Regions from separate parts of the Variovorax sp. AC103 genome, predicted to be linked through region 4. Evidence: predicted binding sites of a transcription regulator. Region 4 holds the regulator's gene; each other region holds the start of a gene.
What was found. Region 4 encodes LexA, which represses DNA repair genes until DNA is damaged. Its sites were predicted from a motif close to ACTGTATNNNNATACAGT; they were not measured.
Positions count from the first base shown of each region.

Region 1: a site for LexA is predicted at 2,532-2,549, ahead of AC0IYU_RS26785 (DNA topoisomerase IV subunit B). Genes of this name have one in related genera too.
Region 2: a site for LexA is predicted at 3,652-3,669, ahead of recA (recombinase RecA). Genes of this name have one in related genera too.
Region 3: a site for LexA is predicted at 2,199-2,216, ahead of AC0IYU_RS31760 (putative DNA modification/repair radical SAM protein). Genes of this name have one in related genera too.

Region 1 is NZ_CEEDFC010000022.1:79,254-84,621, reverse strand. It holds gene AC0IYU_RS26790 (lytic transglycosylase domain-containing protein) at 1-487, opposite strand, end outside; gene AC0IYU_RS26785 (DNA topoisomerase IV subunit B) at 502-2,499, opposite strand; gene AC0IYU_RS26780 (MFS transporter) at 2,826-4,049, shown strand; gene AC0IYU_RS26775 (hypothetical protein) at 4,069-4,209, shown strand; gene AC0IYU_RS26770 (class I SAM-dependent methyltransferase) at 4,253-4,822, shown strand; gene dapA (4-hydroxy-tetrahydrodipicolinate synthase) at 4,901-5,368, shown strand, end outside.
Region 2 is NZ_CEEDFC010000002.1:127,000-132,367, reverse strand. It holds gene AC0IYU_RS03275 (MFS transporter) at 1-132, shown strand, start outside; gene AC0IYU_RS03270 (asparaginase) at 133-1,125, shown strand; gene AC0IYU_RS03265 (hypothetical protein) at 1,379-2,326, shown strand; gene AC0IYU_RS03260 (response regulator) at 2,361-3,035, opposite strand; gene AC0IYU_RS03255 (MarR family winged helix-turn-helix transcriptional regulator) at 3,101-3,586, opposite strand; gene recA (recombinase RecA) at 3,734-4,849, shown strand; gene recX (recombination regulator RecX) at 4,901-5,362, shown strand; gene AC0IYU_RS03240 (SRPBCC family protein) at 5,343-5,368, shown strand, end outside.
Region 3 is NZ_CEEDFC010000031.1:30,230-35,597, reverse strand. It holds gene AC0IYU_RS31775 (sensor domain-containing diguanylate cyclase) at 1-926, opposite strand, end outside; gene AC0IYU_RS31770 (YbhB/YbcL family Raf kinase inhibitor-like protein) at 1,093-1,686, opposite strand; gene AC0IYU_RS31765 (Rieske (2Fe-2S) protein) at 1,710-2,093, opposite strand; gene AC0IYU_RS31760 (putative DNA modification/repair radical SAM protein) at 2,238-3,503, shown strand; gene AC0IYU_RS31755 (UdgX family uracil-DNA binding protein) at 3,537-5,018, shown strand; gene AC0IYU_RS31750 (ureidoglycolate lyase) at 5,015-5,368, shown strand, end outside.
Region 4 is NZ_CEEDFC010000001.1:502,093-507,460, forward strand. It holds gene kdsB (3-deoxy-manno-octulosonate cytidylyltransferase) at 1-201, shown strand, start outside; gene adk (adenylate kinase) at 338-994, shown strand; gene AC0IYU_RS02280 (asparaginase) at 1,039-2,001, opposite strand; gene lexA (transcriptional repressor LexA) at 2,075-2,758, shown strand; gene AC0IYU_RS02290 (hypothetical protein) at 2,896-3,273, shown strand; gene AC0IYU_RS02295 (D-2-hydroxyacid dehydrogenase family protein) at 3,375-4,382, shown strand; gene AC0IYU_RS02300 (MFS transporter) at 4,379-5,368, shown strand, end outside.

The sequences.
Region 1 (5,368 bases), on a different contig from region 4:
GCTTCTTCTCGATGGTCGTGCGCTTGTCCGCCGACACGCCGTAGCGCTGCGCGGTCGCCGGCATGAGCTGCATGAGGCCCATCGCGCCCTTGGGCGAGACGGCCTGCGCGTCGAAGCCCGATTCGGTGGCGATCAGCGCCTGCAGCAGTTCGTAGTCGATGTCGTGCTTGTTCGACGCATCGCGCAGCGCCGCCTTGGCGCTCTTGTAGCTGGGCGAGGCCTCGAACATGGCAAGCAGGGTCTGCGATGCGGGCGGCACCTTGCCGTCGAGCTTGCGGCCGCTGCGCGCCAGCGGCGAAATGCCCTGCGCGGTGTCGAAGCTCTGGCCGCCCCTGAAGAAGATCTGGTAGCGCTCGTCGATCTTCTCGGAGGCGAAGTGCGCCACGCCCTTGCTGTCGACGTAGCCGTAGATGTCAGCGGCGCGCGCGAACCCCTGCTGCATGCACAGCAAAAGGGCCAATAGCAACGAACGCTTGAAAGCTGACATGCGTGGTGGGAGGGTCAAACATCGATGTCGACGTCGTCGGCGCGCAATTCCATGAGCTCGCGCCGCGCCGCCGCTTCGCCCTTGCCCATGAGCTTGGTGATCTCGCCCTGGGTGGACGTGAAGTCGAACCGGCCCAATTGGACCTGCATCAGGCGCCGGGTGTCTGGATTGAGCGTGGTTTCCCACAATTGTTCCGCGCTCATTTCGCCCAGGCCCTTGAAGCGGCTGATGCTCCAGGCGCCTTCGCGCACGCCGTCCTTGCGCAGCTTGTCGAGCGTGGCGGTCAGTTCGCCCTCGTCCAGCGCGTAGACCTTGGATGCCGGCTTCTTGCCGCGCGCGGGCGCGTCGACCCGGAACAGCGGCGGCTTTGCGACATACACGTGGCCGGTTTCGATGAGCTTCGGGAAGTGCCGGAAGAACAAGGTCAGCAGCAGTACCTGGATGTGCGAGCCGTCGACGTCGGCATCGCTCAGGATGCAGACCTTGCCGTAGCGCAGGCCGCTCATGTCGGGCGTGTCGTCGGGTCCGTGCGGGTCGACGCCGATGGCCACCGAGATGTCGTGGATTTCGTTGTTGGCGAACAGCCGGTCGCGCTCGACCTCCCAGGTGTTGAGCACCTTGCCGCGCAGCGGCAGGATGGCCTGGCTTTCCTTGTCGCGGCCCATCTTGGCGCTGCCGCCGGCGGAGTCGCCCTCGACCAGGAACACTTCGTTGTGGCTGATGTCCTTGCTCTCGCAGTCGGTCAGCTTGCCCGGCAGCACGGCCACGCCCGAGCCCTTGCGCTTCTCGACCTTCTGGCCGGCGCGCTGGCGCGTCTGCGCGGCCTTGATGGCGAGTTCGGCGAGGCGCTTGCCGTAGTCGACGTGCTGGTTGAGCCACAGCTCGAGCGCGGGGCGCACGAAGCTGGACACCAGGCGAACCGCGTCGCGCGAATTCAGCCGCTCCTTGATCTGGCCCTGGAACTGCGGGTCGAGCACCTTGGCGCTGAGCACGTACGAGGCGCGCGCGAACACGTCCTCGGGCAGCAGCTTCACGCCCTTGGGCAGCAGCGAATGCAGCTCGATGAAGCCCTTCACCGCGGTGAAGAGGCCGTCGCGCAGGCCGCTTTCGTGGGTGCCGCCGGCGCTGGTGGGAATCAGGTTGACGTAGCTCTCGCGCACCGGCTGGCCGTCTTCGGTGAACGCCACGCACCAGTCGGCGCCTTCGCCTTCGGCGAAGTTGTCGGCGTTCTTGTCGGCATGGCCGGCGCCTTCGAACAGCGGAATGACCGGATCGCCATTGAGCGTCTGCATCAGGTAGTCGCTGAGGCCGCCCTTGTAGAGCCACTGCTGGCTTTCCTTGGTCTTCTCGTTGGTGAGCGTGACGCTCACGCCGGGCATCAGCACGGCCTTGCTGCGCAGCAGGTGCGTGAGCTCGGCCATGGGCAGCACCGCGGTCTCGAAGTACTTGGCGTCGGGCCAGGCCCGCACGGTGGTGCCCTGCTTGCGCTCGCCGGCTTCGAGCTTGCGGATCTCGAGCGCCTCGATCACGTCGCCGGCGCTGAAGGCCAGCTTGGCGACCGAGCCTTCGCGGTGCGAGGTGACTTCGAGCCGCTTCGACAGCGCATTGGTCACCGACACGCCCACGCCGTGCAGGCCGCCCGAGAAGCTGTAGGCGCCGCCGGAGCCCTTGTCGAACTTGCCGCCGGCGTGCAGCCGGGTGAACACGAGTTCGACCACGGGGGCCTTTTCTTCGGGGTGCATGCCGAACGGAATGCCGCGGCCGTCGTCTTCGATGCTGACCGAGCCGTCGACATGCAGCGTGACCTTGATCTTCTTGCCGTAGCCCGCCAGCGCCTCGTCGGCGGCGTTGTCGAGCACTTCCTGAATGATGTGCAGCGGGTTGTCGGTGCGGGTGTACATGCCCGGGCGCTGCTTGACGGGCTCGAGGCCCTTGAGCACGCGGATGGAGCCTTCCGAGTAGCCGGAAGTCTCGGACGATGAATTGGGGGGAGTCTTGGGGGGAGTCGCCATGGGGGCGGATTGTAGTCAGTGGCAGGGAAATGACTGGATACCCATACAGGACCCTCCGGCCGCAGCCGGAGGCTGGCAGGAGGAACTGGGCTGCTTGTCGGCGACGGCCTGACCGGTGCAAGCCAGCAAGGCAAGCTCTGGCCCTGCCTTTTCGGGCGGCTCCGGGTCCGGAACGATGCTCCCGGTCACCAGACCGAACGACGGCGACATGCGCAGGCCCGCATCGGCTTGATGCATCGACGGCATCAAAACCTCCCCGATAAATCATCAATGGCTTTGGCCGCCAGCGCGCCTGCCACAGCCTGCAAGTCGCTACATTCGACGCCATGCAAGCGCCCGCCCCCACCCTCTCGATCAAGCAAGTCCTGTTCTGCGGGGCGATGATCGTCACGCTCTCGATGGGCATCCGCCACGGCTTCGGGCTGTGGCTGCAGCCCATCACGCAGGCCCAGGACTGGAGCCGCCAGACCTTCTCGTTCGCGTTGGCCATCCAGAACCTGTCGTGGGGCATCTTCGGGGTGTTCGCGGGCATGCTGGCCGACCGCTTCGGGGCGTTCCGGGTGCTGATCGGCGGCGCGGTGCTCTATGCGCTGGGCCTTTTCGGCATGGCGCATTCGCCCACGCCGCTGCTCTTCACGCTGAGCGCGGGCGTGCTGATCGGCGCGGCGCAGGCCGGCTCGACCTACGCGGTGATCTACGGCGTGATCGGGCGGCAGATTCCGGCCGAGCGGCGCTCATGGGCCATGGGCGTGGCGGCGGCGGCCGGCTCGTTCGGGCAGTTCCTGATGGCGCCCATCGAAGGCCGGCTCATCGGCCACCTGGGCTGGCAGACCGCGCTGGCCGTGCTGGCGGTGCTGGTGCTGGTCATCGTTCCGCTGGCCTTCGGCCTGCGCGAACCCAGGACGGCGGCGCTGGGCGGGCACCGTGAGCAGTCGGTGCTGCAGGCGGTCGGCGAGGCCTTCCGCTATCCGAGCTTCGGGCTGCTGATGGCGGGCTACTTCGTGTGCGGCTTCCAGCTCGCGTTCATCGGCATCCACATGCCGACCTACCTGCGCGACCGCGCGCTGCCGGCCGAGGTGGCGGGCTACGCGCTGGCGCTGATCGGGCTGTTCAACGTGTTCGGAACGTACACCGTCGGGCTGCTGGGGCAGACGCTGGCCAAGCGCAAGATCCTCGCGGCCATCTACTTCGCGCGGGCGGTGGCGATCGCGCTGTTCCTGCTGGCGCCGATCTCGCCGATGAGCGTGTATGTGTTCTCCGCGGCCATGGGCTTCCTGTGGCTGTCGACGGTGCCGGCCACCAACGCCATCGTGGCGGGCATCTTCGGCGTGGCGCACCTGTCGATGCTCAGCGGCTTCGTGTTCCTGAGCCACCAGGTCGGCTCTTTCCTGGGCGTGTGGCTCGGCGGCTACCTGTACGACACGACGGGCAGCTACGACATCGTCTGGTACATCGCGATCGCGCTGGGCGTGTTCGCCGCGCTGATCAACCTGCCGGTGAAGGAAAACGCCATCGCGCGCGCCCCGCAGCCGGCGGGCGCCGCAGGCTGATTGCGTATAAAGCGGGGCCATGGCACCACGTCTGCGCCGACACCTCGCGAACGCCGGCTGGCTTGCCGCCGCGCTGGCGGTGCTGGGCGGCGTGTTCGCGCTGTACGTGCACCCGGACTTCCTGGTGACGCTGGCCGACCAGATCTGGTCCTGTTTCTGAGCCTTCTACCCTTCTCACGCACGCTGGACGTGCGCATCACGCTATGAAAGATATAGCACCTACGCACGCTTCGGCCACCCCCTCCGAATGGCTCGTGCGCTGGTCGCACCTGCTCGCACCCGGCAGCTCCGTGCTCGACGTGGCCTGCGGGTCCGGGCGGCACATGCAGTGGTTCGCCGGACGCGGGCATGCGGTGACCGGCGTCGACCGCTCGCCCGAGGCCCTGGCGGCGGCGGGCGCGTTCGGCGGCACGGTCATGGCGGACATCGAATCCGGCCCCTGGCCTTTCGCGGGCCAGGCCTTCGGCGCGGTGGTCGTCACCAACTACCTCTGGCGCGCGCGCATGGCCGACATCGTGGCCGCCGTGGCACCGGGCGGCGTGCTGCTGTACGAAACCTTTGCCGCGGGCAACGAAACCGTCGGCAAGCCCTCGCGGCCCGACTTCCTGCTGCAACCCGGCGAGCTGCTCGCGGCCTGCGAGGGCCTGCGCGTGGTGGCCTACGAAGACGGCTTCGTGGCCGAGCCTGCGCGCTTCGTGCAGCGCATTGCGGCCGTCCGCCCCGCGGCGTCGGCCGCCCGCCAACCGGTGCGCCACCTCCTCAAGGGAAACTGAGGGCGCCGCAGCGGCGGCTTGACAGGCTGCCGGAGTAAGTAGAATCGGCGCTTTCGTCCACCGACAAAGAGATTCCCCTTGGAGCAATTGACAGGCAGCATCGTTGCGCTCGTCACGCCGATGCACGACGACGGCAGTGTCGACTACCCCGCCCTGCGGCGGCTCATCGACTGGCACATCGAAGAAGGCACCGACTGCCTCGGCGTGGTCGGGACCACCGGCGAATCGCCGACGGTCGACGTCGAAGAGCACTGCGAAATCATTCGCGTGTCCGTCGAACAGGCCAAGGGCCGCGTGCCCGTGATGGCCGGTTGCGGCGCCAACTCGACCAAGGAAGCCATCGAGCTCGCCAAGTTCGCCAAGGGCGTGGGCGCCGATTCGCAGCTCCAGGTCGTGCCGTACTACAACAAGCCCACGCAAGAGGGCCAGTACCAGCATTTCAAGGCCATCGCCGAAGCCGTGGGCGACCTGCCCATCGTGATGTACAACGTGCCCGGGCGCACCGTGGCCGATATGGCGCACGATACCGTGCTTCGCCTCACGCAG
Region 2 (5,368 bases), on a different contig from region 4:
ACGGGCGTGCTCGTTGCGAAGTACGGCTACGACTCGATGTTCGTCGCGGCATCCGTTGCAGCCGCGGTGGGCGCCTTGGCCATGCTGGTCGTTCGTCCGGGCGTGATGGCCGGACCAAAGGGAGCGAGATAAATGACGCTTCCACTCATCGCCATCGGCTCCATCGGCGGGACTGTCAGCATGCAGGCGCAGGCCGCGCACAGCGGCGTCAGGCCTACCCTTTCGGTGGAGGAGTTGCTGTTGACGGTTCCCCAGCTCGCAGGCGTTGCGCGCTTCAGGGCCGAGACCATCCAGCTTCTTCCCAGCGCGTCGCTGGATTTCTCGATCCTGCTCGATGTGCTGAAGTGGGCGAAAACGCAAGTCGCCAGCGGCGCCGACGGCGTGGTGATCCTGCAGGGAACGGACACCCTGGAGGAGTCCTCGTTCTTCCTCGACCTGCTGTGGGACAGCGAAAAGCCGCTGGTTCTGACAGGCGCGATGCGCAACGCATCTCAGCCTGGCGCGGATGGCCCGGCCAATCTGTGGACGGCCGCGCTGGTCGCCCTGGAGCGGGAAAGTCGCCATCGGGGCGTGCTGGTCGCGTTCAGCGATCAGGTCCATGAGGCCAAACGCATACGCAAGAACAACACCCTGTCGGTTGCGGCGTTCGAGTCCCCGATTTTTGGCGCGTGCGGGGCGCTGATCGAAGACGCCATTCGCTATTACCGCCCGCCAGCTGCACGGTTGACATTTCCAGCGCCGGCCCGGGTCACACGGAAGGTCGCATTGATCGAGGCCACCCTTTCCGCCGATACCGACTTGATCGAGCACGTCGGGAATTCTGGCTACGACGGCTTGGTGATCGGGGCTTTCGGAGCGGGTCACGTGTCCGTGCAGTGGGCCGATGCGCTTGCAGCGGTGGCCAGGAAGATGCCGGTCGTCGTGTCCTCCAGGACCGGCGCGGGACCGACAGCGGAGAAAACCTATGGGTACAAGGGCGGAGAAATCGATCTTGCTGCCAACGGGATGGTGATGGCCGGATTTCTTTGCCCGAGGAAATCCAGGATCTTGTTGACGCTTGTGCCGGGGGCCGGGGCAACAAGCGTTCGCGAGGTTTTTCAGAAGCTCAATGCTGCGCATTGCTGAGCAGTGCTGAGGCGGGTTTTCTTGCCGCATCCGCCGGCGGAGAGTCGGCTGGCTGTCGTCGACCGCGGTGGCACAGCGGCGCGCCGCGGCTCCTCCGCTGCGGGTCGCCCCGTTCGCAGAGGCAGGCAAGAAATCTCCGCCGGGCGTGACTTAGTGGTGTGGTGGTGAGCCCGCGCAGCGGCGTCCCTGCGGGGCCCGGCTGTAGTCTCGGCGTGCAGTTTCTGCAATTCAAAAAAGCATCAGGGAGTGAGTCATGAAGAACAAGTCATTGAACGGCTGCGTGCAGCCGTTGTGGATCGTCGCGTCCGTGTGTGTCGCGGGCCTTGCGGGCTGTGGAGGGGGCGGCGGAGGCGGTGAGGGCGGCGGCATGCCGATGCTGCCGGTCTTGCCTGCGGCGGCCCCGGCACCTGCGCCCGCGCCACCCCCCGCGCCGGCGCCCGCGCCGAACCGCGATCCGGTGCCGGGCAGCGAGCCGATGCCGTCGTTGGACGCACCCCAGCCCGGATCGACCGCGCAGACCGGCAACGACAGCGAAGGCATCTACCTCTCGCTGCTCGATGTCGCCCTGGTCGGCGCCGACGGATCGATTGCCAGCAAGGATCACATCGGCACGATGTGGGGATCGATCAAGGTCGACGGCCTCGGCTGGTCCTTCAACCCCGACACGAATTACTACTTCATCAAGGCCTCGCCCGTCACGGGCTCGGGCACCTTCGCACCCAGGAAGACGATGAGCGGCACCTACGCCTACGGAACGCGCGAGCCCTCGGCATTCGGTCCGCTGGACTACATCAAGGAAAACGCGTTGGCGGTCACGCAGGACAGCGTGGTCGGCAAGTGGGCCAACCCGGACCGCAATTTTGGCGTGGGCCTGTCGATCGACGTCGACGCCTCGGGCGCGTTCACGGGCACCACGGCCGGCGTGCAAGTCGGCAACTGCAGCATCTCGGGCACGCTCGCACAGGCGCAGCCCGGCACCTCCAAGAACATGTACGGCCTGAAGTTCACCGCGGTCGATGCCAATGCCGACGGCAAGGATGCCTGCAAGCTCACGGCCGTATTGCCCTATTCGGGGCCCGCCGCCATCGTGTTGCTGCCCGCGGGCAACTTCGACAGCAACGGCTATTTCCGCAGCATCTTCTTCATGGTGAAGACGACCACCGGCGCAACCCTGTCGGCGGCGCTGCGCAAGCAGCCGTAAGGCGCAACGGCCAAGGCGCAGGGGCCCGAAGGGTTCAGCCCGGGATCTTCTCCAGGCAGTAGCCCAGCCCGCGCACCGTCGCGATGCGCACCGGGCCCTTCTCGATCTTCTTGCGCAGGCGGTGGATGTACACCTCGATGGCGTTCAGGCTCACCTCCTCGCCCCATTCGCACAGGCGGTCGACCAGCTGGTCCTTGCTTACCAGCCGGCCGGCGCGCTGCAGCAGCACCTCGAGCAGGCCGAGTTCGCGCGCCGACAGCTCGACCATCTTGCCGTCGATGGTGGCCACGCGACCGCCCTGGTCGTACACCAGCGGGCCGTGGCGGATGGTGTTGCTGGTGGTGCCCATGCCGCGCCGCGTGAGGGCGCGCACGCGCGCCTCGAGCTCCTGCAGGCTGAAGGGCTTGGCCATGTAGTCGTCGGCGCCGTGGTCCAGGCCCTTGACGCGTTCTTCCACGCTGTCGGCCGCGGTGAGCACCAGCACCGGCAGCTGCGAGCCGCGCGCGCGCAGGCGCTTGAGGATCTCGATGCCATGCAGGCCGGGCAGCCCGAGGTCGAGGATCAGCAGGTCGAACTCGTCATGGGTCATGAGCGCGGTGTCGGCCTGCGAACCGTTGGCCACGTGGTCGACCGCCGCGCCCGAGGTGCGCAGGCTGCGCAGCAGGGCATCGGCAAGCACCTGGTCGTCTTCGGCAATCAGAATCCGCATGAGGCACCTCCGGCCGGTTTCGGGCGCCGTGCCGGCGCCGTTCACATTTGTCTCTGCGGCGGAGTCTACGCGGCCGTATAGGCTTCCAGACCGATGGTTACCACGGTGGCGATGTCGTTGCCCACGCTGTTTCTGAACTCTCGCTCGGCTTGCGTCACCGCGCTTCGGAAGGCGTCGAGCCAGGCCAGGCCGTCGGCCGTGAACAGCACGCGCCGCGCCCGCGCGTCCAGCGGGTCGGGCCCGCGCGTGACCAGGCCCCAGGCCTCGCACTGGTCGACCAGCGCTCCCATCGCCTGCTTGGTCATGCCCGCGCGCTCGGCCAGTTCGGTCAGGCGCGAGCCCTCGCGCGCCAGGTGCCGCGTGATGTGGATGTGCGCCGCGCTCACCTGCGCGCGCGCCGCGAGGTTCGACAGCGCCAGCGGCACGTCGACGTCGTGCGCCATCAGTTCGAGCACGCGCGCGTCGAAACGGCGCATGGCATGGCCGAGCAGGCGGCCCAGGTGGGTCTGGCGCCAGGCGTCGGTGTCGGGCGGAAAAGCGGCTTCGGACATGGCGCCAAATGGTAAAGCAAACTGATCAAAAAATGGGTTTACTCGAACCAATGAGCCCCTACACTACTGTTCAAGCATCCAGCCTGTGGTTAAAAGCAGATCGGATGAAACCTCACACAAACCGTTGATATTCAAGGAGATTTCCACATGGACGCAGTTGTCAAGGGCGCAAGCATCTCGGTCGCCAACAGTGAAAAGGCCAAGGCCCTGCAGGCCGCGTTGGCGCAGATCGAAAAGCAGTTCGGCAAGGGCACGATCATGCGGCTCGGCGAAGGCGAGGCGCTCGAGGACATCCAGGTGGTCTCCACCGGTTCGCTGGGCCTGGACATCGCCCTGGGCGTCGGCGGCCTGCCGCGCGGCCGCGTGATCGAAATCTACGGCCCTGAATCGTCGGGCAAGACCACGCTCACGCTGCAGGTCATCGCCTCCATGCAGAAGCAGGCCGGCACCTGCGCCTTCGTTGACGCCGAGCACGCGCTCGACGTGCAGTACGCCCAGAAGCTCGGCGTGAACCTGTCCGACCTGCTGATCAGCCAGCCCGACACCGGCGAACAGGCGCTCGAAATCGTCGACTCGCTGGTGCGCTCGGGCGCCGTGGACCTGATCGTCATCGACTCGGTCGCCGCGCTCACGCCCAAGGCCGAAATCGAAGGCGAAATGGGCGACTCGCTGCCCGGCCTGCAGGCCCGCCTGATGAGTCAGGCGCTGCGCAAGCTCACCGCCACCATCAAGAAGACCAACTGCATGGTCATCTTCATCAACCAGATCCGCATGAAGATCGGCGTGATGTTCGGTTCGCCCGAAACCACCACCGGCGGCAACGCGCTGAAGTTCTACGCCTCGGTGCGCCTGGACATCCGCCGCATCGGCACCATCAAGAAGGGCGACGAGGCCATCGGCAACGAAACCAAGGTGAAGGTGGTGAAGAACAAGGTCAGCCCTCCGTTCAAGACGGCGGAGTTCGACATCCTGTTCGGCGAGGGCATCAGCCGCGAAGGCGAGATCATCGACATGGGCGTCACCGCCAAGATCGTCGACAAGTCGGGTGCCTGGTACGCCTACAACGGCGAAAAAATCGGCCAGGGCCGCGACAACGCCCGCGAGTTCCTGCGCGAGAACCCCGAGCTGTCGCGCGAGATCGAGAACAAGGTGCGCGAGTCGCTGGGCATCCCGCTGCTGGCCGCCGACGCCGGCGCCACGCCCGAGAAGCCGCAGAAGGCCGCCAAGGCGGACAAGGCCGAGAAGGCAGACAAGGGCGAATAAGACCCCGCGCGGCTCCGCGGCCTCATGCGGGGCCGCGCGAGCGACCCCGGCATGGCATTCAACGCCCCCTCCCTCAAAGGCCGCGCCCTGCGCCTGCTGAGCCAGCGCGAGCATTCGCGCCTGGAACTGGAGCGCAAGCTCGCAAAGCACGAAGAAGAGCCCGGCACGCTGGCCAAGGCGCTCGACGAGTTGGCCGCCAAGGACTTCATCAGCGAGCCGCGCGTGGTGGCCTCGGTGCTCCACCAGCGTGCGGCCCGTTCGGGCGCGCTGCGGGTGAGGCAGGAGCTGCAGGCCAAGGGCATCGCGCCCGAGGCCATCGCGCAGGCGGTGGCCAGCTTGCAGGAAACGGAAGTCGAACGCGCCACGGCCCTGTGGCGCCGCCGCTTCGACGCCCCGCCCGCCGATGCGAAGGCGCGAGCGAAGCAGATGCGGTTCCTGATGGCGCGCGGTTTCTCCGGCGCCGTCGTGTCCAAGGTCCTCAGGAGCGATTTCGATGAAACAGCAGACGAATGAAGACCC
Region 3 (5,368 bases), on a different contig from region 4:
AACTGCATGTGGATGTTGAGCGCCTCGCCCGACAGCGAGTAGTTGAGCACCTCGCGGTGCTGCACCGTCTTGCCGTTCCACAGGTCGTGCAACTGCTCCGCGAAAGACTCGCGCATCTCGTCGCGAAAGACGCGCGACAGGCTGCCCAGCAGCGTGGTCAGGTCTGGCGCGCCGAACATGCGCAGGGTTTCCTGGTTCACGTCGATCACGCGGATCTCCTGCATGCAGCGCGTGACGAACTCGGGGTGCACCTTGATGAAGGTGGCGAAGTCGGTGATGCCGCGCGCGCGGATGTTGTCCATCAGCGTGCGCACCGCGCTGAAGTCTTCCACCCACAGCGACACCGGCGAGCGGTCGAACAGGCTGCGCGCGTACCTGGCGCTGTCGTCGCGCAGGCGCTGCGCGGCCACGCGCTCGGTGATGTCGTCGAGCGAGACCAGCACGCGCTCCCAGGTGGCCTCGTGGCCGGGCAGCACGCGGGCGCGCACGCGCACGTCGAGCCGGCGGCCGTCCAGGGCGTAGTTGACGGTCTCGCTTTCGAAGGTGAGTTCGCCGCGCCACAGCCGGTCGAGCTCGTGCACCACGGTGGCCGACATGTCGCCGCGGAACACGCGGTCGAGCGCGCCGAGCAGGGTTTCCTGGCTGTCGGCGGCAAAGAGCTTCAGCGTGTGCTGGTTGACCCGCAGCACCTTCAGCAGCGCCATGCAGTCGCTCACGCGCAGGGGGTCTTCGGCCAGGTAGGCGACCAGGTCGGTCACGCCTTCGGTGCGCCAGCCGTCCAGCTTGCGCTTGAGGTCGCTGTAGTCCTCGACCCAGAGCGAGACGGGCGCCAGGTCGAACATGGCGTCGAGGTCGCCGGCGGACGGTGGAGCGGTGGAGCCCGCGGAAACCGTTGAAGAGGCGGACGCGGCTGCTGGCATGACCATCGATGAAGCTTTCGGAAAAGCGGCAGCAGCCATGGCTGACCGGCGCCGGCGAACGGGAGCCTTAATTATTACCCGCGTGCATACCTTTGCACTTGACACGCGGCGCCCCCGTTGACGCGCCCCCAGCGGGTCTTGCGCAACGACAGCACCGGCGGCATCAGCGGCATCAGCGGCTGTACAGGCCCACCACGCTCTGTCCGCCCAGCGCATGGCCCTTGAGCGCGGCCACCAGCGCGTCGCGCGACAAGCCGGCAGGCAGCGCGCCCGGTGCGAGGTCGGAGGCGACCACGGTCATCACGTAGTGGTGCGGCCGGTCGCCCACCGGCGGGCACATGCCGCGGTACGCGGGCGCGCCGGCCACGTTCGGGCCCATGGTGAAGTTGAAGTTCGAGCCCGCCTGGCCTTCGCCGGCCTTGAGTTCGCCGCGCTCGGCCGCGATGTTGTAGGCCACCCAGTGCGACACGCCCAGGCCGGCCGCGCCGTCCGGGTCGAAGATCAGCACGGCCACCGATTTGGTCTTGGCCGGCAGGTTGCTCCATGCCACCGGCGGCGAGACGTTCTTGCCGCCGCACTCGCCGGCCCCGGCGTGCTCGGCCGGGATCAGGCCGTTGTCGGCGAAGGCGCTGGAGCTGACGCGCATGCCCGTGAAGGCCTTGCCGCCGGCGCCGGTGCCGCCCGACATGCCGGTGCAGCCGGCCATGAGGCCCGCGAGGGCGAGGGCCGCCACTGGCGAGGCGAGGGAGTGAAGCTTGTTGCGCATGGAATCTCCTGTAAAGGTTGTGTTCATCCGGCGTGGCCCAGCCACACGCTGCCGTCCGTCTTCTCGTGCACCGCCAGCGGCGTGAGCCGCGCGCCGCGGCAGGGGCCGCCGACGCACTTGCCGGTGTCGGGCTCGAAGATGGCGCCGTGGCGCGCGCACATCAGGAAGCGCCCCGAGCTTTCGAGCACCTGGCCCTCGAAGTCGAGCGGGCCGCCCGCATGCGGGCACTGGTTGAGGTAGGCGTACACCCCGCCGTGCCAGCGCACCGCGAAGGCGGGCACGCCGTTGGGAGCGGTGAACTTGCTTGCGAGGCCATCGTCGGGGAGGTTGGCGCAAATCGGGCCTGGGGCGGGTGCCGAGGCGCCGTCATCGGGCGTAGGGGCGGGCGCTGTGGGGTCGTCGGTCATCTGCCAGCGAGGGTAGCCAAGGTTCGGAGGCTGCGCAATGCGCGATGGCCGGCTTACAAATCTCAGCCAGATGACAGGATTTCCGCGGGACGGCCGCGGTTTAAAACTGTATATTCATACAGTATCTGCTTCATCAAGGCCCCCGTGGACATCCAGCGCAAACTCGCCATCCTGGCCGACGCCGCCAAGTACGACGCCTCCTGCGCGTCGAGCGGCTCGCAGCCGCGCGACTCGCTGGGCGGGCGCGGCATCGGCTCCACCGAAGGCGCGGGCATCTGCCACAGCTACGCGCCCGACGGCCGCTGCATCTCGCTGCTGAAGGTGCTGCTGACCAACCATTGCCAGTACGACTGCCTCTATTGCGTCAACCGCGCGTCGAGCAACGTGCCGCGCGCGCGCTTTCGCGTCGACGAAGTGGTGCAGCTCACGCTGGACTTCTACCGCCGCAACTGCATCGAGGGCTTGTTCCTGTCCAGCGGCATCATCAAGTCGCCCGACCACACCATGGAGCAGGTGGTCGAGGTGGCGCGCGTGCTGCGCGAGGAGCACGACTTTCGCGGCTACATCCACCTGAAGACCATTCCCGATGCCAGCGACGAACTGCTGGCGCGCGCCGGCCGCTATGCCGACCGGCTCAGCATCAACGTCGAGATGCCCACCGCCGAAGGGCTGCAGGCCCTGGCGCCCGAGAAGAACGAAAGCGCCATTCGCCGCTCCATGGCACGGCTGCGCCTGCGCATCGACGACACGCGCGAGGAGGCGCGCCGCGTGGTGCCCATTCGCGCGCTGCCGGGCGCCGCGCCCACCGCCGCCAAGCCGCCGCCTTTCGCGCCGGCGGGCCAGAGCACGCAGATGATCGTGGGCGCCGACGCCACCGACGACCGGCGCATCCTCGCGTCCAGCGCCACGCTGTACGGCGCGTACAAGCTCAAGCGCGTGTACTACTCGGCCTTCAGCCCCATTCCCGACGCGGCCCGCGCGCTGCCGCTGGTGGCGCCGCCGCTCATGCGCGAGCACCGGCTCTACCAGGCCGACTGGCTCATGCGCTTCTACGGCTTCGAACACCAGGAGATCGTGGCCGCGCCCGACGGATTGCTGCGGCTGGACGTCGACCCCAAGCTGGCCTGGGCGCTCGCGCATGCCGAGCGCTTTCCGGTCGACCTGAACCATGCGCCGCGCGAGATGCTGCTGCGCGTGCCCGGGCTGGGCGTGAAGGCGGTCGAGCGGCTGCTGCAGGCGCGGCGCGTGCGCCGGGTGCGCGCCGACGACCTGCGGCGCCTGCACGTGCCGGCGCGCAAGGTGCTGCCGTTCGTGGTGGCCGACGGCCACCGGCCGGCTGCGGGTGCCATGGCGTCGGCCGCGCCGGCGGCCCGGCCGGCGCCAGCTGCTGCGCAGGCCTCGCTGTTCTGAGCAAGGGCTGAAGAAAGGCCGAGGACCAGGACCATGCGCATACGGCTCGAAGACCCGGTCGACCTCGATGCCTTCCGCCGCCATGCGCGGCGGTTGCTGGCTGGCGGCGTGCCGCCCGACGAGGTGGAATGGAGCGATGGCGCGGTCAGCGAAGGCACGGCCGATGACCTGTTCGGCGGGGGTGGCGACGAAGGCGATGTGTTCGACCTGGCACCGTCGCCATCGGCCGCCAGTGCCGCGCGGCATGCGGTGCCCGCGTCCTTCGTCGCGCTGTGTGCCGACGTGATCCTGCACCGCGACCCGCAACGCCTGGCGCTGCTGTACCGGCTGCTCTGGCGCCTGACCCGCGAGCCGGCCCTGCGGCACGACCCGCTGGACGCCGACATGATGCAGGCGCAGCAGATGGCCAAGGCCGTGCACCGCGACATCCACAAGATGCGCGCCTTCGTGCGCTTCACCCGCGTGGCGGACGCCGACGTGGGCGAGCGCCACGTCGCGTGGTTCGAGCCCGACCACCGCATCGTGGCGGCCAACGCGCCGTTCTTCGCGCGCCGCTTCGCGCAGATGCGCTGGGCCATCCTCACGCCGGATCGCTGCGTCGAATGGAATGGCGAGGCCCTGTCTTTCCGCGACGGCGCCGACCGCCGCGAGAAGCCGCCGCCCGATGCCGGCGAGCAGCTCTGGCTGACCTACTACGCGCACATCTTCAACCCCGCGCGCCTGAAGGTCGCCATGATGCGGCGCGAGATGCCGCGCCGCTACTGGCACAACCTGCCCGAGGCCGCGCTGATCCAGCCGTTGACGGACGCGGCGGCGGCGCGCAGCCAGTCGATGATCGATGCGCCGCCCACGGTGGCCCGGCGCATCCGCGCACCCGTGCCGCTGCACCTGCGGCCGGCCGACGGCGTGGCGCCGGCCAGCCTCGACGAGTTGCGTGCCGCCGCGCATGCGTGCCGCGACTGCCCCATCGGCGCACTGGCAACGCAGGCCGTGTGCGGCGAAGGCCCGCAAGGCGCGCAGCACATGCTCGTCGGCGAGCAGCCCGGCGACCAGGAGGACCTGGCAGGCCGCCCCTTCGTCGGGCCGGCCGGCCAGCTGCTGGACCGCGCCATGGCGCAGCTGGGCTGGGCGCGCGACAGCGTGTACCTGGCCAACGCCGTGAAGCACTTCAAGTACGAGCTGCGCGGCAAGCGCCGCATCCACAAGACTGCGGCGCAGCGCGAGGCGCTGGCCTGCGCGCACTGGCTCGACAGCGAGATCGCGCTGGTGCGACCGCAGGCGCTGGTGGCGTTGGGCGCCACGGCGGCGCGCTCGCTGCTCGGGCGGGCGGTGGCGGTGCAGGCCGAGCGCGGCGCCTGGCTGCATGAGCGCGCGGACGGGCGGCCCGTGTTCGTCACGCTGCACCCGTCGGCGCTGCTGCGGCTGCCCGACGGGGAGCGCGCCGAGGCCTTCGAGCGCTGGCTGGCCGACCTCGCGTTGGCGCGCGGCACGCTTTCTGCTGCAATCGCGGCATGAACGATGCCCTTTCCATCGGCGCCGCGCCGCTCGCCGCGCAGCCGCTGACCGCCCAAGCCTTCGCGCCGTACGGCACCGTCATCGCGGCGCCCGCCACCGACCCCGGCCGGCCGATCAACGGCGGCAACGCCACGCGCTTCGACCTGCTGGACGACCTGCAGCTCGGCGCCGACGGCGGGCGCCCGATGCTCGCGCTGTTCCGCGCGCAGGCGCGGCGCTTCCCGCATGCCGTCACGGAAATGGAGCGTCATGCCCTCGGCAGCCAGAGCTTCGTGCCGCTGGGCGAGCGCCGCTTCGTCATCGTGGTGGCGCGCGCCGGCGATGCGCCCGTGTCGGCGGGCGAGCTCGCT
Region 4 (5,368 bases):
CGCGCGGCCTTCGTGCGCAAGTTTCCGTTGCTTGCGCCCGCGCCCGTCGAGGCGACCGAGGCGCTGGAACAACTGCGCGCGCTGTGGCACGGTCACCGCATTGCAGTGCATGTGAGCGATGTCGCGCCCGGTCCGGGCATCGACACGCCCGAAGACCTGGCGCGGGTCCGCGCCGTGTTTGCCGCAGGCCCCACCGCCTGAGAAAACCGCCGCCCCGGTGGGAAACGCGGGGATTTCTCGAGGGGCACGCATGCTATCCTCGAAGCAATTCCGCCTTGCCAAGCCCTCGGGCCGACGCTTGGTGCGACACAAAATCTAAGAACCGTCCGAGGACACCATGAGACTAATTTTGCTGGGCGCGCCCGGGGCGGGCAAAGGCACGCAGGCGGCCTTCATTTGCCAGAAATACAGCATTCCCCAAATCTCGACCGGCGACATGCTGCGCGCTGCCGTCAAGGCAGGCACGCCGCTGGGGCAACAGGCCAAGGCCATCATGGATGCGGGCGCACTGGTCAGCGACGACCTGATCATCAATCTGGTGAAGGAACGCATTGCCCAAGCCGACTGCGCCAGCGGATTCCTGTTCGACGGCTTCCCGCGCACCATTCCTCAGGCCGACGCCATGAAGGCAGCCGGCGTCAAGCTTGACTACGTGCTTGAGATCGACGTGCCCTTCAGCGACATCATCGAACGCATGAGCGGCCGTCGCTCGCACCCGGCATCGGGGCGCACCTACCACGTCAAGTTCAACCCGCCCAAGGTGGAAGGCAAGGACGACGTGACGGGAGAAGACCTGATCCAGCGCGAAGACGACAAGGAAGAAACCGTGGGCAAGCGACTGGACGTGTACAGCCAGCAGACGCGCCCGCTGGTGGATTACTACTCGGCCTGGGCCAAGGCCGACCCCGCCGCCGCGCCGAAGTATCGCGCCATCAAGGGCGTGGGCACGGTCGATGAAATCACCCAGCGTGCGCTGGCCGCACTGAGCAGCTGATTTCGCAGCCGCCCTCGGCCATTTGCACGGGGCGGCTTTTTCTCTTACCCGAGCAGTTCCAGCATCAGCGCGATGCGCGCCTTCACCGGCGTCAACGCGCCTGCGTCGCGCAACTGATCGCCTGCCTTCGGCAGGATGCGTCCATTAACGCATCGCGTGGCACGAATCACCGCCACACCTTCGGCCTGAGCCTTCAGCGCGGCTTCTTCGAGCGAATGGTGCAGCGTGCCGTTGCCGGTTGCCGCGAGCACCAGTCCTCGCGGCGGCTCAGCACCGTTGGACTGGACGAGCGCATCGATCAGCGCGCCACTGGCACCCGCGTAGCTCATGACGATCTCGACGCGAGGCCACCGCAAGCCGCTGGCGTCGAAGATCTTCGCCCTGCGAGACACAGCCGCTTCGGGCCATGCCCGGACCAGGCGCACTTCCCCTTCCTCCACATAGCCCACCGGCCCGGCATCGCCTGACGCAAAGGCTTCCAGCCGGTAGGTGTGGGTCTTCTGGATGTCCAGACCGCTGTGGATGGTTCCAGCGCACACCGCCGTCACACCCCGCGCGCCTGCAGTGACAGCAACGCCGATTGCGTCCCGGACGTTCTGGGGACCATCGGGCGCCAGCGCGGTCGCGGGTCGCATCGCGCAGGTCAGCACGACCGGCTTGGTCGCCGCCAGCACACTGTGCAGGAAGAAGGCTGTTTCCTCGAGCGTGTCCGTGCCGTGCGTGATCACAATGCCCGCGACGTCCGGTTGCGCGAGCCAATGCGCGCAGCGCTGAGCCAGCTTCTGCCAGACCTCGAAGGACATGTCCTTGCTGTCGAGCTGCGCCACCTGCTCAGCGACCAGCGTCACTCCGGCGGGCGGCTCGATGCCGCCCAACAGGTCGGCCACGCCCACCTGCCCTGCGGTGTAGCCGATGTTGTCGCCGCTGCTGGCAGCCTTGCCAGCGATGGTGCCGCCGGTACCCAGCACCACCACGCGGCGCACGTCAGGCAAAGGGGAATTGACCATGACTTGTCAACTTTTAAAAACTGGTTAAAAATACAGCTACTGGATATCTACCCAGTGCCGCAAGGAACCACACATGCAGTTCGCCGTGAAGCTTACAGCCCGCCAGCAGCAGATCCTGGACTTGATCCAGAGTGCCATCGCACGCACCGGTGCGCCACCCACGCGCGCCGAAATCGCCAATGAGCTGGGGTTCAAGTCGGCCAACGCCGCCGAAGAGCACCTGCAGGCGCTGGCCCGCAAGGGCGTGATCGAACTCGTCAGCGGCACCTCGCGCGGCATTCGCCTCAAGGGCGACGCCCTGCGCTCGCTCAACGAAACGCGCCACCGCGAAGGCGGCCAGTTCTCGCTCTCGCTGCCTGGCATGGCCCAGCTGGCGCTGCCGCTCATCGGCCGTGTCGCAGCCGGCTCGCCCATCCTGGCGCAAGAGCATGTGGACCAGACCTACTACGTCGAGAACACGCTGTTCCAGCGCCAGCCTGACTACCTGCTGAAGGTGCGCGGCATGTCGATGCGCGACGCCGGCATCATGGACGGCGACCTGCTCGCCGTGCAGGCCACCAAGGAAGCGCGCAACGGGCAAATCGTGGTTGCGCGGCTGGGCGAAGAAGTGACCGTCAAGCGCCTCAAGCGCAACAAGCAGGTCATCGAGCTGCACGCCGAAAACCCCGACTACCCGACCATCATCGTGCAGCCGGGCGAGCCCTTCGAAATCGAAGGCCTCGCGGTCGGGCTCATCCGCAACACCATGCTCATGTAGGCCCATGGCCTGCTGGCAACAGCACCTCATCCGGCCGCGACAGGTGGCGGGCGTATGGCGCGAAGTCGCCATCACCCTGTCGCGGCCGATTCAAGAAATCCTGCCTGTGTTCAACCTCATACTTTTTTGGAGTTCACATGGGAATCGCCCTCCTCGCCATCGCTGATTTCTGGATGCCGCTGCAATCGCTGGCCAACCGCCTGATTCCGGCGCGCCGACCCCACGCCAGGGATCGGCTCGACGCCAACGACACGTCCGCCGGATTGCGTTACGTGGCCGTGCGCCCCGCTTGCACCACCCGCGTCGGCAGCAACGCCACGGCGCCCGAGGTCGCCACGGCCCCTGCACGCCCCCTGCGCGTGGTTCGCGTGGTCGACGGCAAAGGCCAGCAGCGCAACAACCGCGTCGTGATCTCCGGGCGCATGGCCGACGTGTGCGACGAGCTCGACCGGCTGGCCGCCCTCGAAGCCGCAGAAACCCTGGCCACGCTCCACCGCTCGACGCGGCTGCACTGACGCAAAACGCCCCTGCCGAGGGGCCCGGAAGCCGCCGCGGGCCGGGTATCCAAACGTTCACTGGTGCGACATGCCAATGCTGCGAGGCACAATGGCACGCCATGAACATTGTGATCCTCGACGACTACCAGGACGCGGTGCGCAAATTGCGCTGCGCCGCCAAGCTGGACGCGTACGCGGCCAAGGTCTACACCAACACGGTGAAAGGCATCGGGCAACTGTCGGTTCGCCTCAAGGACGCCGATGTGATCGTGCTGATTCGCGAGCGCTCCCAGATTTCTCGCCAGCTCATCGAAAAGCTGCCCAAGCTCAAGCTCATTTCGCAGACCGGGCGCGTCGCCGGCCACATCGACGTCGCGGCATGTACCGAGCGCGGCGTGGCAGTGGCCGAGGGTTCCGGCTCTCCGCAGGCGCCCGCCGAACTCACCTGGGCGCTCATCATGGCCGCCATGCGCCGGCTGCCGCAGTACATCAGCAACCTCAAGCACGGCGCGTGGCAGCAATCCGGACTCAAGTCGGCGTCGATGCCGCCCAATTTCGGACTCGGCTCCGTGCTCAAGGGCAAGACCCTGTGCATCTGGGGCTATGGCCGCATCGGCCAACTCGTGGCGCGCTACGGTCAGGCGTTCGGCATGCAGGTCGTGATCTGGGGGCGTGAAGCCAGCTGCGCCAAGGCCCGATCCGACGGCTTCCAGGTCGCGCAGAATCGCCATGAATTCTTCGCCGCCGCCGACGTGCTGTCGGTGCATCTGCGGCTCAACGAAGAGACCAACGGCCTCATCACGCTGGAAGATCTCTCCCGCATGAAGCCGACGGCGCTGTTCGTCAACACCTCGCGCGCCGAACTGGTCGAAGCCGATGCCCTGCTCGCCGCGCTCAACCGCGGCCGCCCGGGGCTGGCCGCCATCGACGTGTTCGAGAGCGAGCCGCCGCTGCAGGGCCACGCGCTGCTTCGGCTGGAAAACTGCATCTGCACGCCGCACATCGGCTACGTGGAGCAGGAAAGCTACGAGAGCTACTTCGGCCAGGCGTTCGACAACGTCGTGAGCTACATCAACGGCAATCCCACCAACATCGTGAACCCGGGCGCGCTGCAGGTCCGCCGGTGAGCCCGGTCGCGCCGCAGCGCACGTCGCAACGTGCGCTCTGGGCGCTGCTCGCCGGCAACTTCGTGATCGGCACCGGCGTGATGGTGGTGCCGGGCACGCTCAATGAAATCAGCGTGTCGCTGTCGGTTGGCGTCGCCACCGCCGGGCAGCTGATCACGGCCGCCGCGGTGGTGATGTGCATCGGTGCGCCGCTGCTGGCCGCCGCGGTCGCGGGCTGGGACCGGCGCCAGCTGCTGGCCCTCACCATGCTCTGGTACGCCGCCGGGCACCTGCTCGCGGCCTGGATGCCGACCTTCGGCGCCCTCCTGCCGGTACGCATGCTCACGGTCATTGCGCCGGCCATCTTCACCCCGCAGGCCGCGGCGTGCGTCGGCATGCTGGTGCCGGCGGAGCAGCGCGGGCGCGCCGTCACCTTCGTCTTTCTGGGCTGGTCCATGGCCTCGGTGCTGGGCCTGCCCATCGGCGCGTTGATCGGCGGCCATCTGGGCTGGCGCATGGCATTCATGGCCATCGCCGCCCTCAGTGTCTCGAGCGCCGCATCGATCTGGCTGACCTTGCCGAACGGCATTCGTCCCGCCGTGCTGACGGCGGCGGCCTGGTCGCGTGTGCTGCGCAGCCCGGTGCTGATGGGCATCGTCTCGGTCACGGCGCTGCAGGGCGCGGGCCAGTTCGTGCTGTCCAGCTATTTCGGCCCGATCCTCAAGCAGAGCTACGGCGCCGACGCGACCGCGCTCAGCGTGATATGGGCACTGTTCGGCATCTTCGGCCTGATCGGCAACATGGTGGTCAGCCGCTACATCGACCGTGTCGGCGCCGGGCGCATGGTGCTCATCACCAGCGCATTGATCGCCGTGAGCCTGCTGCTGTGGCCGCTGGCTTCCACGCTCGCCTGGCTGGCCGTGGTGCTGGTGCCCTGGGGGTTGGGCTGCTTCGCGACCAATTCGGCCCAGCAGGCGCGCCTGGTGGGCCTTGCACCTGCCCTCGCG